Regions from separate parts of the Micromonospora sp. NPDC000316 genome, predicted to be linked through region 2. Evidence: riboswitches for the same ligand, from Rfam matches in the RefSeq annotation. Region 2 holds a riboswitch; the other holds the start of a gene.

Region 1 (5,108 bases), on a different contig from region 2:
CGTTGTAGGCCTCGTTCGTGCCCGTGCAGTACGGCCAGCCGTAGTTGCCGGGGGTGACGATGTTCCACTCGACAAGACCCCGGGGGCCACGGTTCGGGTTGTCCGCGTTGGCGTCCGGCCCGTAGTCCGCGACGTACAGCGTCTTGGTCTTCGGGTCGGTGCCGATCCGGAACGGGTTGCGGAAGCCCATCGCGTAGATCTCGGGGCGGGTCTTCTCGGTGCCCGGAGCGAAGAGGTTGCCCGCCGGGACCGTGTACGTCCCGTCGTCCTCCGGGTGGATCCGGATCACCTTGCCGCGCAGGTCGTTTGTGTTGCCGGAGGTGCGCTGCGCGTCGTAGTCCTGGCGACCCGGCCGCTCGTCGATAGGCGTGAACGCGTTCGACTCGAACGGGTTGGTGTTGTCACCGGTGGCCAGGTAGAGGTTGCCGTCACTGTCGAACGTCATGCTGCCGCCCGCGTGGCAGCAGGTGTTGCGCTGGGTGTCGACCCGCAGCACCTGCTTCTCGCTTGCCGCGTCGATGGTGTCGCCGTTCACAGTGAACCGGGACAGCAGGTTACGGGTGACACCGTCGTTCGGGGCGTAGTAGAGGTACACCCACTTGTTTGTGGCGAAGTCCGGGTCGAGCCGGATGCCGATCAGGCCGTCCTCGTTGCCGGTGAAGACGTCCAGGTCGATGGCGGTGACGGTGTTGCCGGTGTCCGGCTTGATGATCTGCACACGACCGTCGCGCTCGATGTAGAAGACCCGCCCGTCGGGGGCGATGTCCAACTCCATCGGGTTGCTGGTGTTGCTGTCCAGCGTGACCTTCTCGAAGTTGGAGGTCTTCGAGGCGCCGCAGTCGGCGTTTACCACGCCGGCCGCCGTCCGGATGCCGCCGAGCAGGTGGCTGAGGAACTCGGGCTCGGCGAACGACTCGCGGGTGTGCCCGCCCCCTGTATACCAGGAACGGCCGCCGTCGAAGTCCTGACACCAGGCCGTCGGGTGGTCGGCGCCCATCGCGCCGGCACCCGGGTTGTAGCTCTTCTCGTCCAGGCTGGCCAGCACGTGCACGTCCGGCCGTGGGTTGGTCTGGAAGTTGTACCACTCGTCGAACCGGGACCAGCGGTCCGGCAGTTCGGCGGTGGACGGGTGGGCGTGGTCCTCCACCTTGACCGTTGCCTGCTGGTTGGCCGGGTGGTTGGCGAAGTACGCGCCGACCAGGTCGCCGTACCAGGCCCAGCTGTACTCGGTGTCCGAGGCGGCGTGGATGCCTACGTAACCGCCGCCGGCCCGCACGTACCGCTCGAAGGCGGCCTGCTGGTCGGCGTCGAGGACGTCGCCGGTGGTGGAGAGCCAGATCACCGCCTTGTACTTGGCGAGGTTGGCGTCGTTGAATGACGCGCCGTCCTCGGAGGCGTCGACGGTGAACCCGTTGGCGGCTCCGAGCTGCTGGATGGCGGCGACGCCGGTGGGGATGGAGTCGTGCCGGAAACCGGCGGTCTTGGAGAAGACCAGGACGGAGAAGGCGTCAGCTGCGGCGGCCTTCGGTGCCTTCGGCACCACCTGGCTGACCGGGGTGGCGGCCTTCGCGTCCCGCGGGGGGACCTGGGCGGCGGCCGGAGCCGCCTGCGCCGGCAGGCCGAACAGGGTCGACGAGGCGAGGGCCAGGGATAGCAGGGTAGCGGTGAGTGGTACGCGGGCACGACGAGTTCGTGACACGCCGCCTCCTTTGTCGCGGTGGACAGGGATCGCGGGGGCCGGCTCGCCGAAGACCGTCCCAGATGGAGCCGGGTGGGACACCGTGCCAGGGTGGCCGCGCCGGCATTTTGTCGAATCGCTGAACAAATTAATTCGGTTGGATCTATGTCGGGCAAGATGCCGGCGGGTAACGGTTCTGCAACGGCGGGCGACATTCCGAACAGGACCGGATGAAGCACCCACCTGATTTCGCCGTATGACCCGGGCGACCCCTCCCTTGGCAGGCCGACCGAACTGTCGTACGGTGACACGCAAGTAACCCACGGGAGTCCGGTGTACCGGGCTGAGAGGGGGGCTGACAGCCCCCGACCGTCGAACCTGATCCGGATAATGCCGGCGCAGGGAGGAGAGTTGCCGTGCCGTCCCTTGGGCGACTGCATCTGATCACCGACACCCGACCCGGGCGTGATCCCCTCGCCGTGGTCCGGGCCGCCCTCACGGCGGCCCGCGCCGACCTGGTCGTCCAGGTCCGGGTCGAGGACTCCGCCACCGACCGTGAGGCGTACGACCTGGCCCGCCGGGTGCTCGCGCTCTGCGTGCCGTACGGGGCGACCTGCCTGGTCAACGACCGTCTGCACGTGGCGCTCGCGGTGGGCGCCGACGGCGGTCACGTCGGCGCCGAGGACCTGCCGGTCGCCGCCGCCCGCCGGGTGCTCGGCCCCACCGGCGTGCTGGGCGCCACCGCCCGCGCACCGGGAACGGCTGTCGAGGCGGTCACCGCCGGAGCCACCTATCTGGGCGTTGGCCCGTGCCACGACACAAGCACCAAGACTGGCCTGCCGGACCCGATCGGCCCCGCCGGCATACGCGCTGTCGCCGAGGCGGTCGACGTGCCAGTCATCGCAATCGGCGGGGTGACCGCCGACCGGGTGCCGGCGCTGCGGGCCGCCGGGGCGTACGGGGTCGCTGTCGTCGGCGCGGTCTCTGTTGCCGCCGACCCCGCTCAGGCCACCGCCGAACTGCTGCGGGCGCTGACGTGCTGACCGGCCGGTCCCCGTCAACGGCATCCGTCGAGCGGGCCCGGCCGGACGTGGCGGTGATCGGTGCCGGGCCGATCGGGTTGGCGATCGCCTGGCGGTGCGCCGCACGCGGCCTGCGGGTGGTGGTGCACGATCCGGCTCCCGGGTCGGGCGCCTCGGCCGTCGCCGCCGGGATGCTCGCCCCGGTCGCCGAGGCGTACTTCGGCGAGCGGCAGCTCACCGAACTGCTTGTGGCGTCCGCCGCCCGCTGGCCCGAGTTCGCCGCCGAGCTGACCGAGGCGACAGGCGCCGAACTCGGCTACCGGACCGAGGGCACCCTGATGGTCGGGCTGACCGGCGACGACCTGGCCGAGGCGCGCCGGCTGTGGGCGTACCAACAGGGATTGGGTCTGCCGGTGACCCCGCTGCGCCCCACCGAGCTGCGCCACCGCGAACCGGCGCTCGCGCCGAGGGTGCGCGGCGGCGCGTTCGCGCCAACCGACCACCAGATCGACCCACGGATGCTGGTGCCGGCGCTGCGCACGGCCGCGCAGCGAGCCGGCGCCGTGGTCGTGTCGCAGGCGGTTCGCCGCCTGGCCGACGTGGACGCCCGGGTCACAGTCGTCGCCGCCGGCTGCGGGGCCGCCGCCCTCACCGGCCTGCCCGTGCGGCCGGTCAAGGGCCAGATCCTGCGGCTGCGTGCGCCCGGCGGCGTCACGCCGGGCTTTCGGCACGTGATCAGGGGGTACGCCGACGGCGACCCCGTCTATCTGGTGCCCCGCGCCGACGGCGAGGTAGTGCTCGGCGCGACTGTCGAGGAGCGGTCGGACACGAGTGTCACCGCCGGCGCGGTGCAGCGGCTGCTCCGCGCCGGAGTCGACCTGCTGCCCGATTTGGCCGAGTACGACCTCGTCGAGGCGGTCGCCGGTCTGCGCCCCGGCACACCTGACAACGCGCCGATCCTCGGGCCGCTGCCCGGGCGACCGGACGTGCTGGCCGCCACCGGCCACCACAGGCACGGCATCGTGCTCACCCCGATCACCGCCGACCTGATCGCCGACCTGGTGACCACCGGCGTGCCCGATCCGCTGCTCGCACCCTTCGGGGCGGACCGGTTCGGCGGGGTGCGCGTTCCCTCCGGAGCTGTCGGTAGGGGCGTGCCGGGCGGATCTGAACTGACGACTGAGGAGGACCTGTGGAGTTGACGGTGAACGGGACCGGACGCAGCGTCCCCGGTGGCGCGTCGGTCGCGGACCTGGTCCGCGACATTGTGCCCGAGCAGCGTGGCGTGGCGGTCGCGGTCAACGGCGAGGTGGTGCCCCGGGCCGGCTGGCCGGCCAGTGTGCTGCGCGACGGCGACCGGGTCGAGGTGCTCACCGCGGCGCAGGGCGGGTGAGGGGCGTGCCGTTCGAACTGGGCGGGGTGGCGTTCACCTCACGGCTGATCCTCGGCACTGGCGGTGCCGCGAACCTGCACGTGCTGGAGCAGGCGATCCGGGCGTCCGGCACGGAGCTGGTCACACTGGCGCTGCGCCGCGTGGACACCGCGCCCGGCACCGGCGGCGGGTTGCTGGACCTGCTGGACCGGTGCGGCGTACGGCTGCTGCCGAACACCGCTGGCTGCCACACCGCTGTCGAGGCGGTGAAGGTGGCCCGGCTGGCCCGGGACGCGTTCGACACCGACTGGATCAAGCTGGAGGTGATCGGCGACGAGCGCACGCTGCTGCCCGACGGGGTGGAGCTGCTGCACGCCGCCGAGGAGTTGGTCGCCGACGGCTTCACAGTGCTGCCGTACACAAGTGACGACCCGGTGCTCGCCCGCCGGCTCGCCGACGTGGGCTGCGCCGCCGTGATGCCGGCAGGCTCCCCGATTGGCTCGGGTCTCGGCATCGGCAACCCGCACCACATCCGGCTGATCCGGCAGAGCGTGGACGTGCCCGTCATCCTCGACGCCGGCATCGGCACCGCCTCCGATGCGGCGCTGGCGATGGAGTTGGGCTGCGACGCCGTGCTGCTGGCCAGCGCGGTCACCCGGGCCGCCGACCCGGTGGCGATGGCGACCGCGATGCGGTACGCGGTCGAGGCGGGCCGGCTGGCCGCCGGGGCGGGCCGGATCACCCGCCGCTTCCACGCCCTGGCCTCCACCCCCGACGAGGGAAGGCCAGACCTGTGACCGGCCTGAGGCCGCCACTGGATCTTGGAAGGAAAGTGCCCCTGGAGGGGCCGAATCCTTCCAAGATCTCGACGGGAGTCGTGCCGTCGGGCGTCGTGGTGTTGACGGATCGGCTGGCGGCGCGAGCACCGCTTGATCTGGTGGTGGCGGGAGCCGTCGCCGGGGGAGTGCGCTTCGTCGTGCTGCGGGAGAAGGACCTGCCCCGCGCCGAGCGCGCCGCCCTCGCCGTCGACATGCGG
Region 2 (5,108 bases):
GGCGACGAGCAGCCAGTCGGCGGGGCCGAAGCGTTGGCGGCGGGCGACGGTACGGGGTGTGTCGGCGTCGAACCCCCGCGCGTCCATTGCTACGGCCAGTCGGGTGCCTCGGCGGATCGCCCCGACCAGCAGCGCGAACGCGGTGGAGGTGAAGAGTCGCAGCTTCGCCACCGGGTTGCGTCCGGCGTCGACGCCGCGCGCCCGCCGGGCCATGCTGATCATCTGCCATTCCTGCCCGAGCAGCGGCACCAGCCGGAACGCGGCAAGTGCTCCGATGGCGAACCGGGGCGGCGCCTTCGCGTTCTGGATCAGCGCGTCGGCGAGGTCGGTGGGGTCGGTGGTGGCGAAGACGATCACGCCGGGCAGGGCAACCGCGAACACCCGCAGCACCAGACCGAGCGCGGTGAGCAGGACGCCTGTGGTCACCAGCACCGGCCCGACGTCCAGCAGGACCCGGCCGGACTTGTCGGCGGCGAAGAGCACCAGGGTGACCAGGATGCCCACGGCGCTGAGTAGCAGGGGCAGGGATCGTCGGGCCAGCACCCGGTAGCGGACGCCGAACAGCGGCAGAACGGCGAGTTCCACAGCGATGGCGATCGCCGGGGCCACCGGGTCCAGGGTGGCCAGCAGGGTGAACGAGAAGACCAGGGCGGCGGCGACCTTCGCCACCGGGTTGCGCCGGGCCAGCGGCGCGCCGGGCGCGGCGACCGGCTCAATACTGATCATCGGACGCCACCCCGGGCGACCACTGTCGCTCCTGAATCGCGGTGCGGCCGGAGAGCGCCGTCGACGAGGTTGGCGCCCGGGGTGGTCACTGTCGCTCCAGGGTGACGGTGCGGTCGGCGAGCGCGGCGACGAAATCCGCGTCGTGGGTGACAGTGACGATTCCGTGTCCGGCGTCGCGCAGGTCGGCGAAGAGGTCGACCAACTCCCGCCAGGTGCGCCGGTCCTGGCCGAAGGTCGGTTCGTCGCAGATCAGCAGGCGTGGCGCGGTGGCCAGGGCGGTCGCGACGCTCAGCCGCCGCGCCTCCCCACCCGAGAGGGTGTACGGGTTGGCGACGGCCAGCCGGGTCAGCCGCAGCCGGTCCAGCAGGTCCGCCACGGTGTCCTTGACGGTCGAGTCGGATTGGCCGGTCCGGCGCGGGCCGAGCGCCAACTCGTCGAAGACGGTGCTGGTGACGAACTGGTGCTCCGGGTCCTGGAAGACCGACCCGATCCGCCGGGCGAGCGCGGGTGCACGCCACCGGTGCGGGGGAGTGCGCTGGTCCGAACCGGCCAGCTCGGCGGACGCGGTCACCCGGCCGGTGCCCGGCTTGAGCAGCCCGCCGAGCAGCAGTGCGAGCGTCGACTTGCCGGCGCCGTTCGGGCCGCGTACGGCGAGTGCCTCTCCGGCGCGTACCGCCAGGTTTGTGGGACTCAGCCGGGGCGGCAGGCCGAGCCGGTCGGCGGTGATCAGCACCTCCCCGGCGGCGGCGGTGGCCGGCCGGGGCGTGACGGGGTGGCCCGGCACCCACACGCCCTCGGCGGCGAGGGCGGCGCCGTGCGCGGCGAAGACCGCCTCGGGTGGCCCGTCCGCGCGGACCCCGCCGCCGGGTTCCAGGACGACCACCCGGTCGACAAGCGGCAGCGCATCGGCGACCCGGTGTTCGACAAGGATCAGCGTGGTGTCCGCGTCCAGGGCGCCAGCCACCGCCCGTCGGATCAGGTCGGCGCCGGCCGGGTCGAGGTTGGCGGTCGGTTCGTCGAGCAGCAGCAGGCCGGGGCGCAGGGCAAGTGCGCCGGCCAGGGCGAGGCGTTGCTGCTCGCCGCCGGAGAGTGCGGCGGTGTTGCGGTCCCGGGAGTACGGGAAGCCGACGCGACGCAGTGCCTCGTCGACGCGGGGCCAGATCTCGGCTGTCGGTACGCCCCGGTTCTCCAGCCCGAACGCGACGTCGTCTCCGCTGCGGGCCATCACCAACTGGGTCTGCGGGTCCTGGAAGACGATGCCGACGCGTTCGCGGCCCTTGCGCGGGTCGAGCCCGTCGATCTCGACGGTGCCCTCCTGCTCGCCGGAGTCCTCGGCCAGCAACCCGGCCAGCGCGCTGAGCAGGGTGCTCTTGCCGGCCCCCGATGGCCCGAGCAGCAGTACGCGCTCACCGGCCTCCACCCGCAGGTCGACCCCGCGCACCGCCCAGGCGCGCCGCCCAGCGTGCCGCCACCCGAACCCCCGCAGCAGAACCTCACCCACCGGACCCACCCCCTCCCACCCACCTGTGCCACCCTGCCTGGTCGATCATGAGGTTGACCTGCGGATGGATACCCAATCCACAGTCAACCTCATGATCGACACGAGGGGTGGGGTCAGACGAGGGCTCGGTTTCGGCCTGCGGGGAAGCGGTCCAGGACGCCTGTGTTGGCCAGGGCACGGGTGAGCAGCCAGCCGCCGACACCGGCGATCACCGTGGCGCTGACGATGGTGAGCAGCGCGTACGGGATGCGGTAGTCACCCAGCGCGTAGTCGACGTTCCAGACGAAGAAGTCGAACAGCGCGGCACTCAGACCGGTAAGCGCGCCGGCCAGCGCCGCTGTCGGCAGCCGGTACGACCGGTAGCGGAAGGCGGCGAAGGCCAACTCGGCGCCGATGCCCTGCACGATCCCCTGCGGGATGACCGTGCCGGCCCACTGGCTGCCCAGCAGCGCGGAGACGACCGCCGCCACCGTCTCGCAGTAGAGCGCCGCGCCGGGCTTGCGGATGACCAGGCCGCCGACCACGGCCGGCATCAGCCAGACGCCGTAGATCAGCGTCTGTGCCGGCGGGAAGAAGGCGAAGGCGCCCTCGGTGGCGCTCCAGACCAGGCCCCAGGCCCAGAAGATGACGCCGAAGGCGACAGCGATCACCGAGGCGACCACGATGTCGATGGTCCGCCATCGGTGTGTGGTGTTGTCCATGTTTGCTCCCAGTTCAGTGAACGAACCAGGAGAAGACGCACGCCGCGCGTCCGGTGGCACCGGACGGCGGCGCGGCTGGAGGTCGACCGAACTCCCTGCGCTGGCATTACCCAGATCAGGTTCGAGGGTCTGCGGGCATGCCCGCACTCTCAGCGCTGTGCGCTCCCCTGTCGGATGTGAAGTTGTCTCGGTGACGCTAGCACCGACGAGCGTGCCGGCCCAGTGCGACGTCCGCCATCTGAGCGGCCGGCCGGCAGGACGCCGGCTGGGTAGGCTGACGATCATGCAGGTCGACGCACGAGGTTTCACCTTCGAGGTACGCACCGGTGGTCCACCGACCGGCGCTCCGGTCCTGTTGCTGCACGGCTTCCCGCAGCACAGCGGCGAGTGGGACGAGGTCGTCCCGGCGTTGCACGCGGCCGGGCTGCGCACGTACGCGCTGGACCAGCGCGGCTATTCGCCGGGTGCGCGGCCGGAGGCGGTCGCCGACTACCGCATCCCCGAGTTGGTCGCCGACGCGGTGGCCGTGCTCGACGCGCTCGGGCTGGACGCCGTCCACCTGGTCGGGCACGACTGGGGCGCGATCGTGGCGTGGGCGGTGGCCGCCGCGCACCCCGATCGGGTCCGTACGCTCACCGCCGTGTCCGTGCCGCATCCGGCCGCCATGGCGCACGCCCTCGCCACCGGCACCGAGCAGAAGGCCCGCTCGTCGTACATCGCGCTGTTCCGTAAGCCCGGCAAGGCCGAGAAGGTGCTGCTGGCGTTCAACGCGATGGCGCTGCGCAAGCTGCTCGGCGGGGTGGGTGACGCGTCCCAGGTAGGCCGTTACGCCGACCCGATGCGCGAGCCGGGCGCCCTCACCCCCGCCCTCAACTGGTACCGGGCCATGTCCCGGGCCGACCTGGCCGCCGTCGGCCCGGTCGCGGTGCCGACCACGTATGTGTGGAGTGACAGGGACATCGCCATCGGCCGGACCGCCGCCGAAGCCTGCGCCGCAAACGTTAGTGGCGACTACCGCTTCGTACCGCTGCCCGGTGTCACCCACTGGATCCCGGACGCCGCGCCGGGGCCGCTCGCCGAGGCGATCCTGGCCCGGGTCGCAGGAACGGCCTGAGCGGTGCCTGTCGACGGGGGCGCGGTGACCACGAACGCCGGCGGGCCGAGCACCCGCCGCTCGGTCGCCGCGCAACTGCGCCTGCTGGGCGTACGCCCCGGCTCGACAGTGCTTGTGCACGCGGGTCTGCACCCGTTGGGCTTCGTCTGCGGTGGACCGCACGCGGTGGTGCTCGCCCTGCGTGACGCGCTCGGCCCGGACGGCACGATAGTGGTGCCGACCCACACGCCCGACAACAGCGACCCGGCGCAGTGGCGCAACCCGCCGGTGCCGGTGGACTGGTGGCCGCTGATCCGCGCCGAGATGCCGGGGTTCGACCCGGCGGTCACTCCCAGCCGCTACATGGGCGCGCTCGCCGAGACGGTGCGCGGCTGGCCCGGGGCGCTGCGCAGCGCGCATCCCCAGGTGTCGTTCGCCGCGCTCGGCCCGGCCGCCGAGCAGGTCGTCGCCGGGCACGCCCTGGCCGACATGCTCGGCGCACAGTCTCCGCTGGCCCGGCTCTACGACCTGGACGCCGACGTGCTGCTGCTCGGAGTGGGCCACAGCGCCAACACGTCGCTGCACCTGGCCGAGTACCGCCTACCGGCGCCGGTCCGCGAGCGGCTGGGCGCGGCGGTGCGGACGGGCGACGGTGGCCGCGAGTGGGTGTGGTGGGAGGACGTCCGGCTCGACGCGACCGACTTCGGCGCGTTGGGCCGGGACCTGGAGTCCGGCGGGACGGTCCGCATCGGCCCGGTGGGCGCCGGGACCGCGAGGTTGGTACGCCAGCGGGCGGCAGTCGACTTCGCGGTGCGGTGGATGGCCCGCAACAGGACGACGGAGGACACATGAGCGTGAGCGCCGACGACTATCTGGCAGTGGTGACCGAGACGATCGGCCGGGTGGCCGCCAGCCAGCGGGAGGCGGTGGGGCGCGCCGCCGACCTGATCGCCGACGCCGTACGCGCCGACGGGGTGGTGCACGCCTTCGGGACTGGGCACTCCGAGGCCCTGGCCATGGAGATCGCCGGTCGGGCGGGTGGCCTGGTGCCGACCAACCGGATCGCGCTGCGTGACCTGGTGCTGCT

The links. Region 2 has a riboswitch for thiamine pyrophosphate ahead of ACFY2Q_RS08590 (ECF transporter S component). Riboswitches for the same ligand answer to the same signal wherever they lie in the genome.
Region 1: linked by a shared signal. The riboswitch ahead of thiE (thiamine phosphate synthase) and the one ahead of ACFY2Q_RS08590 (ECF transporter S component) in region 2 are both predicted to bind thiamine pyrophosphate.

The regions. Positions count from the first base shown of each region.
Region 1 is NZ_JBIAZG010000020.1:57,593-62,700, forward strand. It holds gene ACFY2Q_RS27025 (ThuA domain-containing protein) at 1-1,699, opposite strand, end outside; TPP riboswitch at 1,991-2,100, shown strand; gene thiE (thiamine phosphate synthase) at 2,095-2,721, shown strand; gene thiO (glycine oxidase ThiO) at 2,715-3,902, shown strand; gene thiS (sulfur carrier protein ThiS) at 3,893-4,093, shown strand; gene ACFY2Q_RS27045 (thiazole synthase) at 4,090-4,869, shown strand; gene ACFY2Q_RS27050 (thiamine phosphate synthase) at 4,950-5,108, shown strand, end outside.
Region 2 is NZ_JBIAZG010000003.1:77,264-82,371, forward strand. It holds gene ACFY2Q_RS08580 (energy-coupling factor transporter transmembrane component T family protein) at 1-726, opposite strand, end outside; gene ACFY2Q_RS08585 (ABC transporter ATP-binding protein) at 812-2,227, opposite strand; gene ACFY2Q_RS08590 (ECF transporter S component) at 2,341-2,928, opposite strand; TPP riboswitch at 3,003-3,107, opposite strand; gene ACFY2Q_RS08595 (alpha/beta fold hydrolase) at 3,212-4,042, shown strand; gene ACFY2Q_RS08600 (aminoglycoside N(3)-acetyltransferase) at 4,067-4,873, shown strand; gene ACFY2Q_RS08605 (sugar isomerase domain-containing protein) at 4,870-5,108, shown strand, end outside.